2 regions of the Sphingomonas sp. 10B4 genome follow, and region 1 is predicted to be linked to the other one. Evidence: riboswitches for the same ligand, from Rfam matches in the RefSeq annotation. Region 1 holds a riboswitch; the other holds the start of a gene.
What was found. Region 1 has a riboswitch for thiamine pyrophosphate ahead of QN347_RS18460 (TonB-dependent receptor). Riboswitches for the same ligand answer to the same signal wherever they lie in the genome.
Positions count from the first base shown of each region.

Region 1 (6,060 bases):
CAAGCGCGACTGCCGCAGGCCCCGCGCGCAGCGGCTCGACCATGACGTCGCCATCATGTTCCTTGCCGCGCGCCCAGACGATCCAGCCATACACGATGGCGATGCCGAACAGCGCTTGCAGCACCATGTCGGCATAGAGCCGAACGTCGAGGAACAGCTTGAAGTAGAGCGCACAGGCCAGCAGGTTGATCGGCCAGCACAGCATCCGCCGCACGGCGGTCAGCCAGATCCCCAGAAAGCTGACGATGACAGCGACGATCTCGAGCGCGGACATCAGCCGAGTGGCCCATGCTCGATGGTGTTCAGGAAAGCTTGTCCGTGTGGCGCGGTGAACCAGTCGGCGTGGCCGAGCAGATACTGGTCCCACGCCACGCTCGCCTGCTCGGCATCGCCGACGACACCCGCGAAATAGTCGATCTCGGACAGCGCGAATTCGAAATGGACGAGCGGCAGCACGCGCAGCAGCGCCGCCACCTCACCGCGGTCGAGCGGGATCACCGTCGCATACCCCGCGAGCAGCGCTTGCGCGGTTTCGGGATGGCCGATCGTCGCGTCTCTCCCCTGCCCCAGCTCCAACCAGTCGATCGCAGTGCGCTCGATTGCGGTCGCGAGGTCGTGCACCGCGCAGGTGCGGTCGGCGAGACCGAAGTCGAACACCGTCTCGACCTGTCCGTCCGCGCTCCACAGCACGTTCGAGGGATGCCAGTCGTTATGCGTCCACAGCGCCTCGTGCCCCGCCAGCGCTGCCGGCACGCCTTGGCCGAGCTCGGCAAACAGTCGCGCCACCGCCGGCCGCCAGTCGCGCGGTTCGAGGAAGGCCGCTAGCGCCGGCCGCGCCGCGACATAGGCCTCGGTGGCCGCCAACGGATCGGTGCTGGGAAGAATATTGAAGCTCGCCACCAAGGGCTGCACCGCGCGCGCCGGCGCTGCGAAGCCGCGCGATGCTGCGTGTAGCCGTGCGAGCGACGCACCTGCCGCATGGGCGTGCGACGCCGCGAGGTACGGAGTCCAGGAAAGTCGCTCCCGGTACAGGTCGAGCCCCGCGCCTTGGCGGTGGAGTTCGTAGGTCCAGTCGCCGACGGCGATCGCGCTCGTCCCGGCGTCGGTCAGCAGGATTTCGGGCACCGGTATCCCGGCCGCGGCGAGATGCGCGATGAAGGCGTGCTCCTCCGCCAGGCCGGCAGGCGTCCGCACTGCCGGATGGTGCCGCTTCAGCACGAACATTCCGCGCGTCGTGCGGACCCGCGCCGCCGCCGAGAAGGGCCGCGGCGAATGCCATTCGAGCGCCTCGAGCCGACCGGCGACAGGGAAGCGCGCAAGCGCGGCAGCCGCGTGATCATGCGTGATGGCAGGCCAGGTCGGCGGCTCGAGCGTGGTGCCCATGCCGTGGACGAGATGCGGGGCGCTCGCGGCCATTGCCTCAGAACACGCGCGACAGCGTCGCGATCAGCGCCGCGCCGCTCCCGACATAATAAGCCGGCGCTGCCCCGGCGATGACGCTGCCGCGACGCCCGATCGTGTCGCGCGCGTTGGGGGTCACCGCCGCGACGCCCGACAGCACGCGTGGATTGGTGACGTTGATCGCATTGAGCCGCAGATCGGTACGCTTGCCGTCGAGCCACTCCGCCAGGTGCACGCCGACCGACAGGTCGAGCGTCGCGTAGCCCGGGATGCTCTCGTCATTGACGAAGGTGGCATATTGGCGCGCGACATATTTCAGCGCGCTGCTGCCGAAGAAGCGGCCGTCGTCATACGTCCCGCCGAGCCCTGCCTGGAAGGTCGGGCTCGATACCGCATGCTTGCCGCGCGTCGGCAGGAAATCCGCGCCTACCGGCAGGTCGTTGTCGAGCCGCGCGCGCAGATATTCGCCCGAGACGTAGAGGCTCACCCCCGCGGCGGGGCGGTAGTCGATCTCGCCATCGACTCCGTACGACGCCTGGCTGCCGGCGTTAAGCGTCGAATTGACCTGCGCGCCACCGACATCGACCAGCGTGGCGAGCTGGCGATTGCGGAAATGGTAATGGAAGGCGGTCACCGACGCCGACAGGCTCGGCCCGATGTAGCGATAGCCGAGCTCCTGCGAGACCGAATATTCGTTCTTGAGCGCGTTCGTCCCCTGCGTGCTGAGTTCACCGCCATAATAGCTGTTGTAGAGCGTGAATTCGTTGGGGCCGCGGAAGTTGGTGGTGATGTTGGCGAACAGCTGCTGCCGGTCGTCGAGTTGATAATGGATCGCCGCGCGCGGCAGCGCGGCAGAGCTGTCGCGGCGCACCGCCGATTGCGGGCCGGGCAAATAATTGCGCCCATTGCGGAGCAGATCGACGCCCTTGAACCCGATATCGACGCTCAACCGCGGGGTCAGCGTGATGCTGTCGGAAAGGAAGAAACCCTTGGTCAGCGTGAGCGTGCGCTGATCCTCATAGGCGAGCAAGCGGCCATCGGCAGTGCGGATCGCCGTCTCCTGATAGCCCCATGGGTCGACCGGACGCCCGTCCGCGCGCACCGCGCCATAGGTCTGCAGCACGCGATCCTTGCCGTAATCGAACCACAGGCCAGCGGTGATCCGGTGCGCCCCGGCGGCAAGCGTGAGCTTGGCGACGGTGCCGCCGCGGAACTGGTCGCCGGTATAATTGCCGAGCACGGTCGCCGCGCCATCGACCGCGCCGGGCAGCGCGACCGGCCCCAGCCCCTCGGTGCCGAGGAAATTGCCGGTGGTCGAGAGCGCCGTGCCGTACGGCGAATTGCCATAACCGAACTGGAGATAGCTCGTCGTGTCGAGCGTCAGCCGATCATTGAGCGCCAGATGCAGCGGCGCCGCAAGATAGACGTTGCGGAACGGCGCGCGGTGAAGCCGCCAGTAATTCGTATTCCCGGCGCTATAGTTGCGGTCATAATTGAACCCGCGCCCCTGGGCGTTCCAGTCGGCGAGCGTCGGGCTGGGATAGGTCGAGGAATTGGCATCGTTGAACGACACGGCGATGCTCGCGCGGTTGCCGTTGCCCCATTCGTTGAGCAGCTTGGCTTCGACATGCTGGCGCGTGTCGAACCCCGCACCGCGCCAATTGTCGGCGCGGATGTTCGAATAGGACACGAACGCCTTGAGCCCGGTCCGGCCGATCGTGCCGGTATCGACCCGCACGAAGGCGCGCCGCGCGGCGTACGATCCGAGCGAGAGATTGACGAGCGCTTGCGGGCTCGTCTTGGGATCGTCGAGCGTCAGCGACAGCAGCCCCCCCGCCCCGCCGACGGTCGGCGAATCGAGATCGACCGCACCTTGCGCGAGCGTGATCTGCTTGAGGTTCTCGGCATCGGCGAACTGCGCGGGATAGGCGTAATAATAGCCGATGTCGTTCTGCGGCGCGCCTTCGAGCAGCACGCCGATCTCGTCCTGCCCGAGCCCGCGCAGCGTCAGGCTCGAGCTGGTCGACAGGCCGTAGGGGTCGCTCGACGAGACGTTCGCGCCGGGCAGCAGGCCGATGAGTTGGAACGCGTTGAGCGTGGGCGCTTGCTTGGTGATGAAATCGGCCGAGATCGCGCTTTGCGCCTTGGGCGCGTGCTGGTCGGGGAGCAGGCCTTCGGGATCGGGATGGCCGGTAACGACGATATCGCCGGGCGGATCCTTGTCCTCGGCGAACGCCGGGACCGCGAGCATCGCGCTCGACAGCAGCGCGAAGCCGAGCGCGCCGCGTGCGATGCCGTCGGTCATGGAAAGCCTGCGTGTCATCCGTCGTCACTCCTACACGGAGGGGTAACGGAGTCTGCCGCCAGCCCTCCCTACGCCGGTATCAACCGGATCAGGTTCAGCGGGTCGTGGGCTGCAGCCCACCTCTCAGCCGCGCATTAGCGGCCCCCCGGGGAGCGCGGGGCTTAGTCGGTCAGGTCACGTGAGGAAAGCGCTATTGCGCGGGCGCGGCATCAGCCTCGGTAAATCCCGCCGCGATGAAGCGCTCAGGGAGCGGCGCCCTGGCGATGATCGGCTCCTTGCCCGCCCGTGGCACCATCAATTCGGCGGCGTGCAGCAGCGTCGCGGCGCCGTTCGCCTTGGTGCCGTTGCCGTAGATCGGATCGCCGACCACCGCAGCGCCGAGCGCCTCGGCAGCATGGACGCGGATCTGGTGCGTTCGGCCGGTCTCGGGGATGAACTCGACGAAGCTGCGCCCGTCCTTGATCGACAGCACGCGCCACGCGGTCCGCGATGCCTTGCTGCCCTTGGCGCCGAGCGGATCGCCGACCATCCGCCAGCCGGTCTCTTCGGTGCTGACCTTCGCAAGCGCGAGATCGATCAGCCCGCTTTCACCCTCGACCACACCCTCGAGCACCGCGAGATAGCGCTTGCGCACCAGCCCCTGTTCGAACGCCTGTTGCAGGCGGGCATGCGCCTTGGGATTGCGCGACAGCAGCAGGCAGCCCGACGTGTCGCGATCGAGCCGATGCACCGGCACCGGCCAGCGCTTGAACGCGAAGGTCAGCCCGTCGAGATGGTTTTCGAGGGAGAGCGATCCATCGCGCGGACGATCGACCGGGAGACCGGCGGGCTTGTCGATGACAAGCGCCTCGCCGTCGAGGAAAAGAACATGATTGGCTAGCATCCCACCCCCTTGCCACCGCAAGCGCCGACATGCCAGAGCCCGCGCCGTGCGAGCGATGCGAACTTGGGCGATGGGGATCGCGCTGGCGCCGTGGGCGGCTTCCCCCACGCTCGCCCAAACGGCTGTTCCGGCGGGCCTTTATCCCGGCGACCTCCCCGCTGCGATGGCCGACGGACGCATGCTTGGCCACCTGCCCTATCCTGAAGTCGCAAGCGGCGATCTGGTTGCGGCGCCGCCCGGTTTCGCGGTCGGCCAGCCTTGCGTTATCAATCGCGATGCCGCGCCCGACCTTGCGCGGATGCTGACCGCCGCCGCGCTGACGCCCAGCGTAGGCAAGACGCTCCGCGGCCTGTCGTGCTTCCGCTCGATTGCGCACCAGCGCGCGGTCTTTTGCCACAATCGCCGACGCGGCCATTGCGGCGACCCGGCGATGCGCGCGCTGACCGTCGCGCCGCCGGGGTTCAGCGAGCACGCAACGGGCTATGCGATCGACTTCGCCATCCGGCCGTCGGCGGGATGCGCCGATGTCGACAGTTGCATCGCGACGACCCCCGCCGGTCGCTGGTTGATCAGCCACGCGCCCGACTTCGGTTTCGAACTGTCGTTCCCGATCGGCAATGCGCAAGGCGTCACGTGGGAGCCGTGGCATTGGCGCTGGGTCGGCGCCAATCTGAAGGTGCCTGGCGCGACGCGCGCGCGCCTGGCGGTCGGCCGCGCGCGCGCGAGCTACCCGGCGAGCCCGCGTGTGACCGACATATCCGACCTCTGGCTCAAGCCACCGTCGGTGCCGCCACCCGTCATGCTCCCGCAATTGCTGCCTCCGCCGATCATCGCTCCGGTCGAGCGGCGGAGGCGCAAATGGTTCAGGCTTTGAGCTTGGCCGCCGTCTCGGCGATGCGCTTGCCCTGATAGCGCGCGCCGGCGAGCTCCTCGGCATGCGGCTGGCGGCTGCCGTCGCCATCGGCGATCGTCGATGCGCCATACGGCGTGCCGCCGACCACTTCCTTGACGCCGGTCATGCCCTGGAAGCCGTAGTCGAGGCCAACGATCGTCATGCCGTGATGCATCAGGTTCGTGATGATCGAGAACAGCGTCGTCTCCTGCCCGCCATGCTGGCTCGCGGTCGAGGTGAACGCACCGCCGACCTTGCCGATCAGCTTGCCGCCGAACCACAGCCCGCCGGTGGTATCCCAGAACGACGCCATCTGGCTCGGCATGCGACCAAAGCGCGTCGGTGCGCCGACGATGATCGCGTCATAGTCAGCGAGCGCGTCGGGGCCGGAAATCACTTCGTGCGCGGTATCGGTCTTGAAGTGCGCCGCTTCGATCACCGCTTGCGGCGCAGTTTCGGCGACGCGGCGGATGTCGACCTCGGCACCACCGGCGCGCGCGCCTTCGGCAACGGCATCGGCCATCTGCTCGATATGGCCGTAGGACGAGTAATAGAGCACGAGAACTTTGGTCATCGGAT
Region 1 is NZ_JASJVC010000116.1:30-6,089, reverse strand. Features, by position in the region: gene pnuC (nicotinamide riboside transporter PnuC) at 1-274, opposite strand, end outside; gene QN347_RS18465 (phosphotransferase enzyme family protein) at 274-1,416, opposite strand; gene QN347_RS18460 (TonB-dependent receptor) at 1,421-3,706, opposite strand; TPP riboswitch at 3,755-3,864, opposite strand; gene QN347_RS18455 (RNA pseudouridine synthase) at 3,897-4,589, opposite strand; gene QN347_RS18450 (M15 family metallopeptidase) at 4,753-5,463, shown strand; gene wrbA (NAD(P)H:quinone oxidoreductase) at 5,453-6,055, opposite strand.

Region 2 (12,609 bases), on a different contig from region 1:
TCAGGGCTTCCCACAATTCGTCCATCGTACCGGTGCCGCCGGGCAAATTGACGAACCCGTCGGACAGATCGGTGAACGCCTGTTTGCGCTGGTGCATCGTCTCGACGACGTGGAGCTCGGTCAGCCCGCGATGCGCGACCTCGGCGTCGACCAAAGCCTGCGGGATGATCCCGATCACCTCGCCACCGGCTTCGAGCGCGCTATCGGCGACCGCGCCCATCAGCCCGAGCTTGCCGCCGCCATAGACGACGCCGATGCCGCGCTCGGCGAGCGTCCGCCCGACCTGGCGCGCGCAGTCGATATAGACGGGATCGGCCGGGGTGGCCGATCCGCAATAAATCGCGAGCCGCTTCATTTTATCGTTCGCCTTCCAGCATTAGCGCCGCGGTCGCCTTGGCGCTGCCCACCACGCCGGGAATCCCGGCGCCGGGGTGCGTGCCGGCACCGACGAAATAGAGGTTCGGAATATGATCGTCGCGGTTGTGCACGCGGAACCACGCGCTCTGCGTCAGTAGCGGCTCGAGCGAAAAGGCGCTGCCGAGATGCGCGTTGAGATCGGCCGCAAAGTCGTTCGGCGCATAATGGAATTTGGTGACGATCCGCGAATGGATATCGGGGATCAGCCGTCGCCCGATCTCGTCGAGAATGCGCTTTTCGAGGATCGGCCCGATCTCGTCCCAATCGACCGGGAACTTGCCCATGTGCGGCACCGGCGCGAGCGCATAGAAGGTCGAATGCCCCTCGGGCGCCATCGACGGATCGGTGACGGTAGGGTGGTGGAGATAGAGCGAGAAATCCTCGGGCAGCACGCCGTGATCGTAAATGTCGCTGAGTAGCCCCTTATAGCGCGGCCCGAACAGGATCGTGTGGTGCGGGATCCCCGGCCACGTGCCCGTGATCCCGAAATGGACGACGAACAGCGAGGGCGAATAACGCTTGCGCGCGAGTGCCTTCCTGGTGCGCTGCGCACTGCGCGAGGATTTGAGCAGATCGCGATAGATGTGCATCACGTCGCCATTGCACGCGACCATGTCGGCATCCTGGTGCCAGCCGCTCGCGGTGGTAACGCCGGTCGCGCGGTCGCCGAGCGTCGCGATGTCGACCGCGGCGTCGCCCAGTCGCAGCACGCCGCCGAGCCGTTCGAAATGCGTGACCATCGCGTCGATCAGCTTGCTGGTGCCGCCCATCGCGAACCACACGCCGCCGTCTTTCTCGAGCTTGTGGATCAGCGCGTAGATCGCGGATGTGTTCATCGGGTTGCCGCCGACGAGCAGCGTATGGAACGACAGCGCCTGGCGGAGATGCTCGTCCTTCACGTAGGACGACACGATCGAATAGACCGAACGCCACGCCTGATATTTGGCGAGCGCCGGCGCTGCCTTGATCATTGCGGCGAAGTCGAGAAACGCGACATGGCCGAGCTTGCGATAGCCCTCTTCATAGACGCCGGCCGCATAGTCGAGGAACTTGGCATAGCCCGCGACATCGTCGGGGTTGAGCTTGGCGATCTCGGCATTGAGCGCGGGCTCGTCGTTCGAATAATCGAACACCGTGCCGTCGGGCCAATTGAGCCGGTAGAACGGCATGACGGGCGCGAGCGTCACGTCGTCGGCCATGTCGCGCCCGGTCAGCGCCCACAATTCCTGCAGGCACGGCGGATCTGTGATGACGGTCGGCCCCGCGTCGAACACGAAGCCGTCTTTCTCCCAGACGTAGGCGCGGCCCCCGGCCTTGTCGCGCGCCTCGAGCAGCGTCGTCTCGATCCCCGCCGATTGCAGCCGGATCGCGAGCGCCAGCCCGCCAAACCCGGCGCCGATGACGATCGCGGTCCGCGCCGGTGCGCGCACCGGATGCGAGCTCATGCCTTCACCCCGCCCGGCAGCACGCCGATCGCGCGCAAAGCGCGGCTGATCGGTACCGGCGGCTTGCCGGTCAGGATCCGTGCCTTGTCCATCATCGTCGAGCGTCCTGCATAAAAGCGCCGCACCAGGCGCTGGTCGAGCCGGTAAAAGCGTTCGAGAACACGATAGCGTTCCTCGGGCTCGGCGGCACGAAAGAGCATCTTGTCGAGCATACGGTAGAAGCCGCGCGCCTGCCACGTCCGTTTTGCATAGGCATGCGTCAGCGTATGCAGTCCCTCGCCCGACAGGTCGCGCGCCGTAGCGATCAGCGCGGCGAGCCGTACCGCATCGGGTAGCGAATAGCCGGTCGTCGGGTGAAACAGTCCCGCACGCATCCCGGCCTTGGCGACCTTGTTGCCGCCAGACTGCCAATAGGCCTCGAAATCGCCGCCCATCGTCACTGGCAGGACGCCCGATTCCTCGCGGATGACCGTATGCGTCGCCCAGCCATGCGCCGCGGCATAGGCGCGTACGCGATCGGCGATCGGGTCGGCGTTGTTGCCGCTGCCGGGTTGCGGCCGGTACAGATCGGGGGTGTCGCTGTAATAGGTGTCTTCGATGAACAGCCGGGTCGGCGACAGCGGCAGCGTGTAGACGAAGCGATAGCCGTCGATCTGCTCGACCGTCGCGTCCATCACGATCGGACGCGTGAGCCCGTGCGGCGTATCCAGCTCGAACTCGATCCCGACAAACTTCTGCCAGCCCAGATCGAGCAGCCCGAGATCGCCCGGCCCGCGCGTGTCGATCACGCCCTTGGCCTCAAGCCGGTCGCCGTCGGCGAACACCACTGCGGTCGGTCCCGCCGCGAGCACCTTGCGACCGGTCATCAGCCTGTGTGCCGGCAATTCGGCGCGCAGCGTCGCATCGAGCCGCTCGGATTCGATCGAATAATAGGCGCTGTCGAGCGTCCGGCGGTGCGCCGGAAAGGCAATGTCATAGCTTTTCCAGCCATAACTGACGAGCGGCGCGACGATCCAGCGATCGGCATCGCGCACGTCGCTGGCGAAGAACGACCAGAGATGGTTGCCACCGAAGCGATCGGATCGCTCGACGATCCGTACGTCGAGCTCGGGCCGCTGCTTGGCGAGCGCCAGGGCGATCAACCCACCGGCAAGCCCGCCACCGACGATGGCGATGTCGCAGGAGAGAGTCTCTGGCATAGCCATTGCGATAGCCGAAATGTGGCAAGGTGCAAGCGCGGCGGGCGATCGTGGGACACGCCGCAGACGCTGGCCGGTGCGGCGAATCTCCCTGACTTGCGGGGCCGGCTGCGCTACACCGCAGGAATGTTGCTCGCGATCCTCGCCGCCACGCTCGTCATGTCGCTGATCGTCGGCGTGCGCTATCTGATCGTCTCAGGCGCATTCGCCGCGGCAACGCGCGTCAGGCATCCCGGCCTCTACGACGGCCTTACGCCGCAGATCCGTCGCGAGATTGGCTGGAGCCTTGCCTCGGCGGTGATTTACGGCGTGCCGGCGGGCGTCGTCGCGTGGGGATGGCAGAATCTCGGCTGGACGCGGATCTACACCGATTTGCACAGCTACCCCTTATGGTATGCGCCGGTGTCGGTGCTGCTGTACCTGATCGCGCACGACACATGGTTTTATTGGACGCATCGCTGGATGCACACGCCGCGCGCGTTCAAGCTCGCGCATGCGGTGCATCACGACAGCCGCCCGCCGACAGCGTGGGCGGCGATGGCGTTCCATCCGATCGAGGCGATCACCGGCGCTGTGATAATTCCGCTACTTGTCTTCCTTATTCCCATCAATATTGGCTGCCTCGGCTTGGTCCTCGCGATCATGACGGTTATGGGGGTTACCAATCATATGGGTTGGGAAGTCTTTCCCCGGTTCATGTGGAATGGACCATTGGGGGCATGGCTGATCACCGCCAGCCATCACCAACGGCACCACGATCTCTATCGAGGAAATTATGGTCTCTATTTCCGTTTCTGGGATCGGCTCTGCGGCACCGACAAAGGTGTCGGCGATTTTGTCAAAGCGCATGCGCAGGCTCGCGTGCGTCGGCGGCGCGTCGGCGGTGGTGTTGCTGGCGCTGCCGGGGGCGGTGGCAACGAGTGACCTGTCGGTCGATCTCACCAATCTGCGGTCGCACAAGGGATCGGTCCGCGTCTGCCTGACCGCCGACCCGCAGAACTTCCCCGCGTGCATCGACGATGCTCAGGCCGTGACGCGCTCCATACCCGCGACAGCCGGCAGCTTGCGCTTCGATGGGCTGGCGCACGGCGATTATGCCGTCGCGGTGATCCATGACGAGAACAACAACCGCAAGCTCGACACCTTCGCCGGGATTCCGCGCGAAGGCTTTGGTTTTTCTCGCAATCCCGCATTGAGCTTTGGCCCGCCGCGCTTTGCTGCGGCCCGCTTCACGCTGACAGGTGATGCAGATCGGCAACAGATCAAAATGCGTTATCTGCTCTAGTCTACATTTTCGGACCCAAAGCGTTGCGCGAGCGTTACGGCCCCAAATCCTTAGATTCTGGAGCTACCCCGTGATCGATCGTCGCTTTCTTATATCCGCCGCCACCCTGCTGATCGCCAGTGCGGCCCCGGCGTTTGCCCAAAGCGCGCCGCCCGCCCCGGCGGACAACGACCAGATCGCCGCCGACTTCAACAAGGACTCGGTCACGGTCGGCATCGGTGGCGCCTATCTTCCCGATTATGACGGCTCGAACGAGTATCGCTTCGTGCCGGCGCCCGCCGCGATCGGCTCGGTCAAGGGCTTCAACTTCTCGGTGATCGGCAACCGTGCCAGCATCGATCTGATCCCGAACCGCCCGGGCCAGTCGATCGATCTGCAATTCGGTCCGATCGGCGTGATCAATTTCGACCGCTCGAGCATCAAGAACATCGACGACGTCCGCGTCCGCGCACTCGGCAAGCGCAGCACCGCGCTCGAGCTCGGTGGCTATATCGGCATCGGCAAGACCGGCGTGATCACCAGCCCGTATGACAAGATTTCGGTCTCGGTCAGCTATCGCAAGGGCGTGACCGGCGCGCACAATAGCGGGATCTGGCAGCCGAGCTTCACCTATCTGACGCCACTCAGCCGCAAGGCCGCGGTCGGCATCCTCGCCTCGGCACAGCATGTCGGGCAGGGCTATGCCGACACCTATTTCAGCATCACGCCAACGCAGAGCCTCGCGAGCGGCCTTCCGACGTACGCGGCACGCTCGGGCTGGAAGAACTATTCGGTCGGCGGTTTTGCGACCTATTCGCTGACCGGCAATTTGCTCCACGGCGTCAAGGTCGTCGCCGGCGGTACCTATTCGCGGTCGCTGGGGGACTTCTCCTACGCCCCGATCGTTCGCATCGCCGGCTCGCCCAACCAGTGGCTGGGCGCCGTCGGGCTTGCTTACACCTTCTAACCCCGGCGCAATTCAGCGCAGGTTCAGGATCCGCCGTGGAACACAACTCGTGATTCCACGGCGGGTTTTCGTTTGCGCGCGGATCGTCGGGAATGGCCGACTCTCCAGCTATTCGGGTCTTGCGCCGTCGCGCGCGAGGTGCCACGCCAGCGCCGCACTATAGCGTTTCCAGCAAAAGGGTTCGCCCCAATGACCGACACCGAAGACCAGCTGATCGAGCGCCTCGAAGCCCGCGCCGACCGTCGGAATGAGCGCCGCGAATTCTTCCGCACAGCCCTTGGAGCCGGTGCCGTCGCCGCAGTCGGCGCCGCCGCCGTCGCGGTCGGGACCAGCGCATCGGCGCAGGCGACGTCGGAAACCGACATCCTCAATTTTGCGCTCAACCTCGAATATCTCGAGGCGCAATTCTATTCCTACGCCGTCTTCGGTTCGGGCTTGCCCAACAGCCAGCTCACCCCGGGCAGCGCCAGCACGACGACGCAGGGAACGGTCACGGGTGGCCGCCAGGTCAGCTTCAGCGATCCGCTCGTCGCGCAATATGCGCGCGAAATCGCCGGTGACGAAACGCAGCACGTCGCCTTCCTTCGCAGCCAGCTTGGCACCGTCGCCGTCGCGCAGCCCGCGATCGACATCGGCAGCACCGCCACGAGCGCCTTCACGGTCGCTGCGCGCGCCGCCGGCCTCGCGACCAATGCAAGCGGCGCGGTCGACAACGTCAACGGCACATTCGACCCTTACGCCAACGACCAGAACTTCCTGCTTGCCGCCTTCCTGTTCGAAGATGTCGGCGTCACCGCCTATAAGGGCGCGGCCTCGCTGCTGACGACCAAGGCCTATATCGACGCGGCGGCGGGCATCCTCGCCGCGGAGGCCTATCATGCCTCGATCATCCGCACCGTGCTGTACAGCAAGGGCCTGGCGACGCCGTCGCTGCGCACTGCGGCGGGCGCGATCTCCGACGTTCGCGACAAGCTCGACGGGACCTCGGACGACGATCAGGGCATTGCCTCGGCAGTCGTCGCGAACAGCCAGTTCGCCGCGCTCAACGGCCTGACGGCATCGAACATAGTCCCCACCGGGCTCGACGGCATCGCCTATGGCCGCTCGACCGGGAACGTGCTCAATATCGTCTACCTCAACAGTCTGGCTGTCGCGAAGGGGGGCTTCTTCCCCAATGGACTCAATGGCACCATCGTGACCAGCACCGCGAATTGAGCCGCCCGATACCTTCAGCCTGACGCCTTCCAGCTTGCCCGAACGGGAGTTCCCCCAGTGATCGATAGCGACATCCTCTTGCAGGTTCTCGACGCCGGCGAACGCCGCCGCGCCGAGCGCCGTAATTTCCTGCGCAGCGCGGGCGTCGCTTCGCTGGCCGTTGGCGGCGCATCGCTGCTGTCGGCCTGCGGCGGCAGCGGCTCGACGAGCACCGATCCAGGCGCGACGGCAACCGCAACGCCGACGCCGAGCCCGAGCTCGACCAGCACGCTGCAAGACCAGGACACGCTCAACTTTGCGCTCAACCTCGAATATCTCGAAGCGCAGTTCTACAGCTATGCCGTCACTGGCGCAGGGCTGCCCAACGCGTTGATCGCCAAAGGCGATGGCAACCAGACCGTCCAGGGCACCGTGACGGGCGGCCGCAAGGTCACTTTCACCGATCCGATCGTCCAGCAATATGCGGTCGAGATCGCCGCCGACGAAGTCGCCCATGTCGCCTTCCTGCGTTCGGCACTCGGTGCTGCGGCAGTTGCGATGCCCTCGATCAACATCGATGGTGGCCCCAACGGCGCCTTCTCGGCCGCCGCGCGCGCCGCCGGGATCGCAACCACCAATGGCGTCGTCGATCGCGTCAACGGCACCTTCGACCCTTACGCCAGCGACGAGAACTTCCTGCTCGGTGCGTTCATCTTCGAAGATGTCGGCGTGACCGCATACAAGGGCGCTGCGCAGACGATCAACACGACGTTGCTGCTCGATGCCGCTGCGGGCATCCTCGCGACCGAGGCGTACCACGCCGGCCTGATCCGCACCGTGCTCTATTCGAAGGGCCTCGCCACCCCGAGCCTGCGCGTCAATGCCGGGCTGATCAGCGACGCGCGCGATAGCCTTGATGGTACGAGCGACATCGATCAGGGTATTACCGGCACCGCGACGACGTCGAACCTCGTTCCGGTCGATGCCAATGGGCTCGTCTATGGCCGTACAGCGGGCCAGGTGCTCAACGTCGTCTATCTCAACAAGAACGCCGTGGTCGGCGGGGGCTTCTTCCCCAATGGTCTCAACGGCAACATCCGCACCAGCGCCGCAAACTAGTTGCACGCCGCGCGCGAGCGCCTAGACTGACGCCATTCCCCGGGGGGCTGCTGATCGGCGGCTGAGAGGGGGGCACGAGCCCCCGACCCGCATCAACCTGATCCCGTTAATACGGGCGTAGGGAGGGAGCGGTGGCCGCCCGGAAACCGTCTTTGCTCCTTGCGATTTTGGAGCGAAGAGCATGGCAGATATCCCCGCGCGTACCGAAATCGGCGTAACGACCGGCCCGATCCGTGGCTCGCGCAAGATCTACGTGCCCTCGGCAGCGATTCCCGGGCCAGGCGTCGCGATGCGTGAGATCCTGCTCGAACCATCGTGTGGCGAGCCGCCGCTACGCGTTTACGACACGTCGGGGCCCTATACCGACCCCAAAGCGCGGATCGATATCCACGTCGGCTTGCCGACGCTGCGGCGCGACTGGATTCTCGCACGCGGCGACGTCGAGGAATACACTGCGCGCGAAATTCGCCCCGAAGACAATGGCTTGAGCGGCCCCGATCGTTCGGCTGGCGTACCGCAATATCCCAATGTCGTTAAACGCCCGCTGCGCGCCAAGCCCGGCGCCAATGTCAGCCAGATGCACTATGCGCGACGCGGCATCATCACCCCCGAAATGGAATATGTCGCGATCCGCGAGAATCTCGGGCGCGCTGCCGCCAGGGAAAAGCTGATCCGCGACGGCCAGGACTTCGGCGCATCGATCCCCGATTACGTGACGCCCGAGTTCGTCCGCGACGAAATCGCGCGGGGGCGGGCGATCATCCCCAACAACATCAACCATCCCGAATCCGAACCGATGGCGATCGGGCGCAACTTCCTGGTCAAGATCAACGCCAATATCGGCAACTCCGCCGTTGCGAGCAACGTCGCGGCCGAGGTCGACAAGATGGTCTGGTCGATCCGCTGGGGCGCCGACACGGTGATGGACTTGTCGACCGGTCGCCACATCCACGACACGCGCGAATGGATTCTGCGCAACAGCCCCGTGCCGATCGGCACCGTGCCGATCTACCAGGCGCTCGAAAAGGTCGGCGGCGTTGCCGAGGACCTGACCTGGGAGATCTTCCGCGATACGCTCATCGAACAGGCCGAGCAGGGCGTCGATTACTTCACGATCCATGCCGGCGTGCGGCTTGCCTATATCCCGATGACCGCGAAGCGCGTTACCGGGATCGTCTCGCGCGGCGGATCGATCATGGCGAAATGGTGCCTCGCGCACCACAAGGAGAGCTTCCTCTACGAGCGCTTCGACGAGATCACCGAGATCATGAAGGCGTATGACATCGCCTACTCGCTCGGCGACGGCCTGCGTCCTGGCTCGATTGCCGACGCCAACGACGAAGCGCAGTTCAGCGAGCTCTACACGCTCGGCGAACTCACCCACCGCGCCTGGAAGAGCGACGTCCAAGTGATGATCGAAGGCCCCGGCCATGTGCCGATGCACAAGATCAAAGAGAATATGGAAAAGCAGCTCGAAGTGTGCGGCGAGGCGCCCTTCTATACGCTCGGGCCGCTCACCACCGATATCGCGCCGGGCTACGACCATATCACCAGCGGGATCGGCGCGGCGATGATCGGGTGGTATGGCACCGCGATGCTCTGCTATGTCACGCCGAAGGAGCATCTCGGACTCCCCGATCGCGACGACGTCAAGGTCGGCGTGGTGACCTACAAGCTTGCCGCGCACGCCGCCGATCTCGCCAAGGGCCATCCCGCCGCCAAGATGCGCGACGATGCGGTCAGCCGCGCGCGCTTCGAATTCCGCTGGCGCGACCAGTTCAACCTGTCGCTCGATCCCGATACGGCAGAGCTCTACCACGACGAGACGCTCCCCGCGGAGGGCGCCAAGACAGCGCATTTCTGTTCGATGTGCGGGCCGAAATTCTGCTCGATGAAGATTACGCAGGAAGTGCGCGATTTTGCGGCGAAGCAGAACCAGCCGGCGGACGGCTTCCTCGCCGCAACGCCGCCGGTCGATGCGGCCGACGCCGACCGCGCCGCGTTCGCACGCGGTGTGCAGGCCGAGGCGGGCATGGCTGAAATGAGCGCCACGTTCAAAGCAAAGGGCAGCGAGCTCTACCTGCCCGCGACCGAGTAAGGTGCCCGTCCGGCGGATGCCCCAAGCGTCCGCCGGACGCGTATTAGATACGCTCTCCGGTCAGCCGCTGGCACACCATGTCGAGCTGGTCGAGCGTCGAATAGGACAGCGTCAGCGTGCCCCCCTTGGCGCTGTGCGCGACACGCACCGACAAGCCCAGCAGATCGGCCAGCTGATGCTCGAGCGCCGCGAGATCGGGATCGCGCCCCTCGCTGTCGCGCTGGCCGCGCGGCGCGGGCTTGGCAGCGCGCGCCATACGTTCGGTATCGCGCACCGAGAGACCGCGTGCCACGACCTGGTCCGCCAGCGTCTCGACATCGGGCGCACCGATCAGCGCGCGCGCATGCCCCATCGTCAGCGCGCCGTTGACGACGCGTTCCTGCACCGGGGTTGGCAATTCGAGCAGACGCAGCAGATTGGCGATGTGGCTGCGCGACTTGTTGACCAGCTTGCCTAGCGCTTCCTGCGTGTGACCGAAATCCTCGATCAAGCGATGATACGCTTCGGCCTCTTCGATCGCATTGAGGTCTTGCCGCTGGATATTCTCGACGAGCGCGACTTCGAGCGTCTCGGTATCGTCGAACGCCCGCACGATGACCGGCACCTCGTGCAGCCGCGCACGCTGCGCAGCCCGCCAGCGGCGTTCGCCCGCGACGATCTGATAGCCGGTGCCGTGCGGCCGCACGACGATTGGCTGCAACACGCCGCGCAGCGCGATCGATTGCGCGAGTTCCTCGAGTGCGGCTTCGTCGAAGTGCCGCCGCGGCTGGCCCGGATGCGGCGTCAGCGAGCCGACGGGAAGCGAGCGCACACCCGGCGAGGCATTCTCCTTGCCCTCGCCGACGGGCTCTTCGCGCGCCAAATCCCCCATCAAGGCGTTGAGGCCGCGGCCCAATCCCGAACGCGGCTTCGGGCGTGCAATCGGAGGCGTCGAGTCGGTCATGCGGCCCTTGCAGGTTGCGGGGTATCGAAGGCGGGAAGGCGCGCGATCAGCTCACGCGCGAGCGCGATATAGGCTTCCGAGCCGGGGCAGCGATAATCGTAGATCAATGCCGGCAAGCCGTGGCTCGGCGCCTCGGACAAACGCACGTTGCGCGGAATCACCGTGTCGAACACCACGCGACCCAGCACCGCGCGAACGTCGTTCGAGACTTGATCGGTCAGCCGATTGCGACGGTCGTGCATCGTCAGGGCGACACCCATGATCGACAGCGCGGGGTTGAAGCGCTCGCGGATCCGTTCGACTGTGCTCAACAGCTGGCTGAGCCCTTCGAGCGCGAAGAATTCGCACTGCAGCGGCACGAGCAGCGAATTCGACGCGACCATCGCATTGAGCGTCAGCAGACCGAGCGACGGCGGACAATCGATCAGTACGACGTCCCAGCGATGATCCGAGCGGGCGAGGGCGCGCGACAGGCGATGCGTGCGCTCCTCATATTCGACCAGCTCGATTTCTGCACCCGACAGGTCGACCGTCGCGGGTACGATGTCGAGCTTGGGGACGCACGTCGGCATCGCGGCAACGTCGATCGATGTCTCGCCGAGCAGGATGTCGTAGGTCGAATGATGCCGATCGGCGCGCGCGATGCCGAGCCCGGTTGAACAATTGCCTTGCGGATCGAGATCGAGCAGCAACACCCGCAGCCCAGTCGCAGCAAGCGCGGTGCCGAGGTTGATCGCGGTCGTCGTCTTTCCGACACCGCCCTTCTGGTTCGCGACGGCAATGACGTTCATCGGCGTGTCACCCCTGATGCAAGAACGATCAGCGAGTCGGGATCGGTGATACTGTGTTCCACGTGAAACACCCCGTCCCATGCTAGCTGCGCGGCGGTGACATCTGCCAGCGCCGTCCGCCCTTTTGGCAGAATCCAGCACGTTGCGGAAGATGCGCACTTCGCACCCCACGCGAAAAGACTGTCCAACGATGCGACGGCGCGCGCCGAAATAATCCTTGCATCGACAAGGACATCCTCGATCCGCGCGCACTCTACCGTAACGCGCTCGCCGACCCCCATCGCCTCAGCCGCTTGCACCAGAAAGTCCGCGCGGCGGCGACGCGGCTCGACCAGCCAGACCGGTCTATCGGTGAGTGCTGCGACCACAAGTCCTGGGAAACCGGCACCGCTCCCGATGTCGAGCCATACCCCGTCATCCTTGGGGGCGAGCATAAGCAGCTGTGCGGAATCGACAATGTGGCGCGTCCACATCGCGCCCAGCGTCGACGGTGCAATCAGATTCTGCTGTGCGCTTTCGGCGGTGACGATCTCGACGAGCTGTCGCATCGTTGCGAGCCCGTCAGCGCCAAAGTGCTGCGAGACCCAGTCCCGCGCTTCGTCCTCGGTCACGCTGCCTTCTTTCGGATCTGCAGGAGGATCGCCGTCAGCGCCGCCGGAGAGAGGCCACGAATACGACCCGCCGCTGCGAGCGTCGCGGGGCGGGCGGTTTCGAGCCGTTCGATCATCTCGCTCGATAGCCCAGGCACGGTCGAGAAGTGCAAGCCATCGGGAACGGCGATCGTGTCATGCGACCGCATCGCCGCTACCTCGTTCTCCTGCCGCGCAAGATAGGGGGCGTAGCGCGCGTCCTCAGTCGCTTCGGCGAGCAGATCGGCGTCCATCCGTTCGATGAGGTCTGGGGCCACCATCTCGAGTGTCACGCCCGCCACGCGCAGCCATGCGGCGCCCGATCGGCGTTCGGGATCGCTGCCGATCACGGCTCCGCGCGCCATGAGCATTTCGCTTGGCACCGTCTGGTCGAGCACCTGTTCGATTTCGCCACGGCGCTCGATCCGATCCGCAAGCCGCTCGATCCGCGCGGGCAACAAACATCCAAGCTCAGCCGCTATCGGGCTCAAGCGTGTCTCGGCATTGTCGGCGCGCAATCGCAGCCGATATTCGGCGCGAGCG
Region 2 is NZ_JASJVC010000008.1:39,671-52,279, reverse strand. Features, by position in the region: gene QN347_RS04155 (TIGR00730 family Rossman fold protein) at 1-355, opposite strand, end outside; gene QN347_RS04150 (phytoene desaturase) at 357-1,862, opposite strand; gene crtY (lycopene beta-cyclase CrtY) at 1,859-3,061, opposite strand; gene QN347_RS04140 (sterol desaturase family protein) at 3,188-3,985, shown strand; gene QN347_RS04135 (DUF2141 domain-containing protein) at 3,909-4,346, shown strand; gene QN347_RS04130 (MipA/OmpV family protein) at 4,417-5,292, shown strand; gene QN347_RS04125 (ferritin-like domain-containing protein) at 5,482-6,507, shown strand; gene QN347_RS04120 (ferritin-like domain-containing protein) at 6,565-7,605, shown strand; TPP riboswitch at 7,636-7,746, shown strand; gene thiC (phosphomethylpyrimidine synthase ThiC) at 7,787-9,703, shown strand; gene QN347_RS04110 (ParB/RepB/Spo0J family partition protein) at 9,747-10,574, opposite strand; gene QN347_RS04105 (ParA family protein) at 10,643-11,437, opposite strand; gene QN347_RS04100 (16S rRNA (guanine(527)-N(7))-methyltransferase RsmG) at 11,434-12,048, opposite strand; gene mnmG (tRNA uridine-5-carboxymethylaminomethyl(34) synthesis enzyme MnmG) at 12,045-12,609, opposite strand, start outside.
Region 2: another riboswitch for thiamine pyrophosphate. It lies ahead of thiC (phosphomethylpyrimidine synthase ThiC); the one in region 1 lies ahead of QN347_RS18460 (TonB-dependent receptor).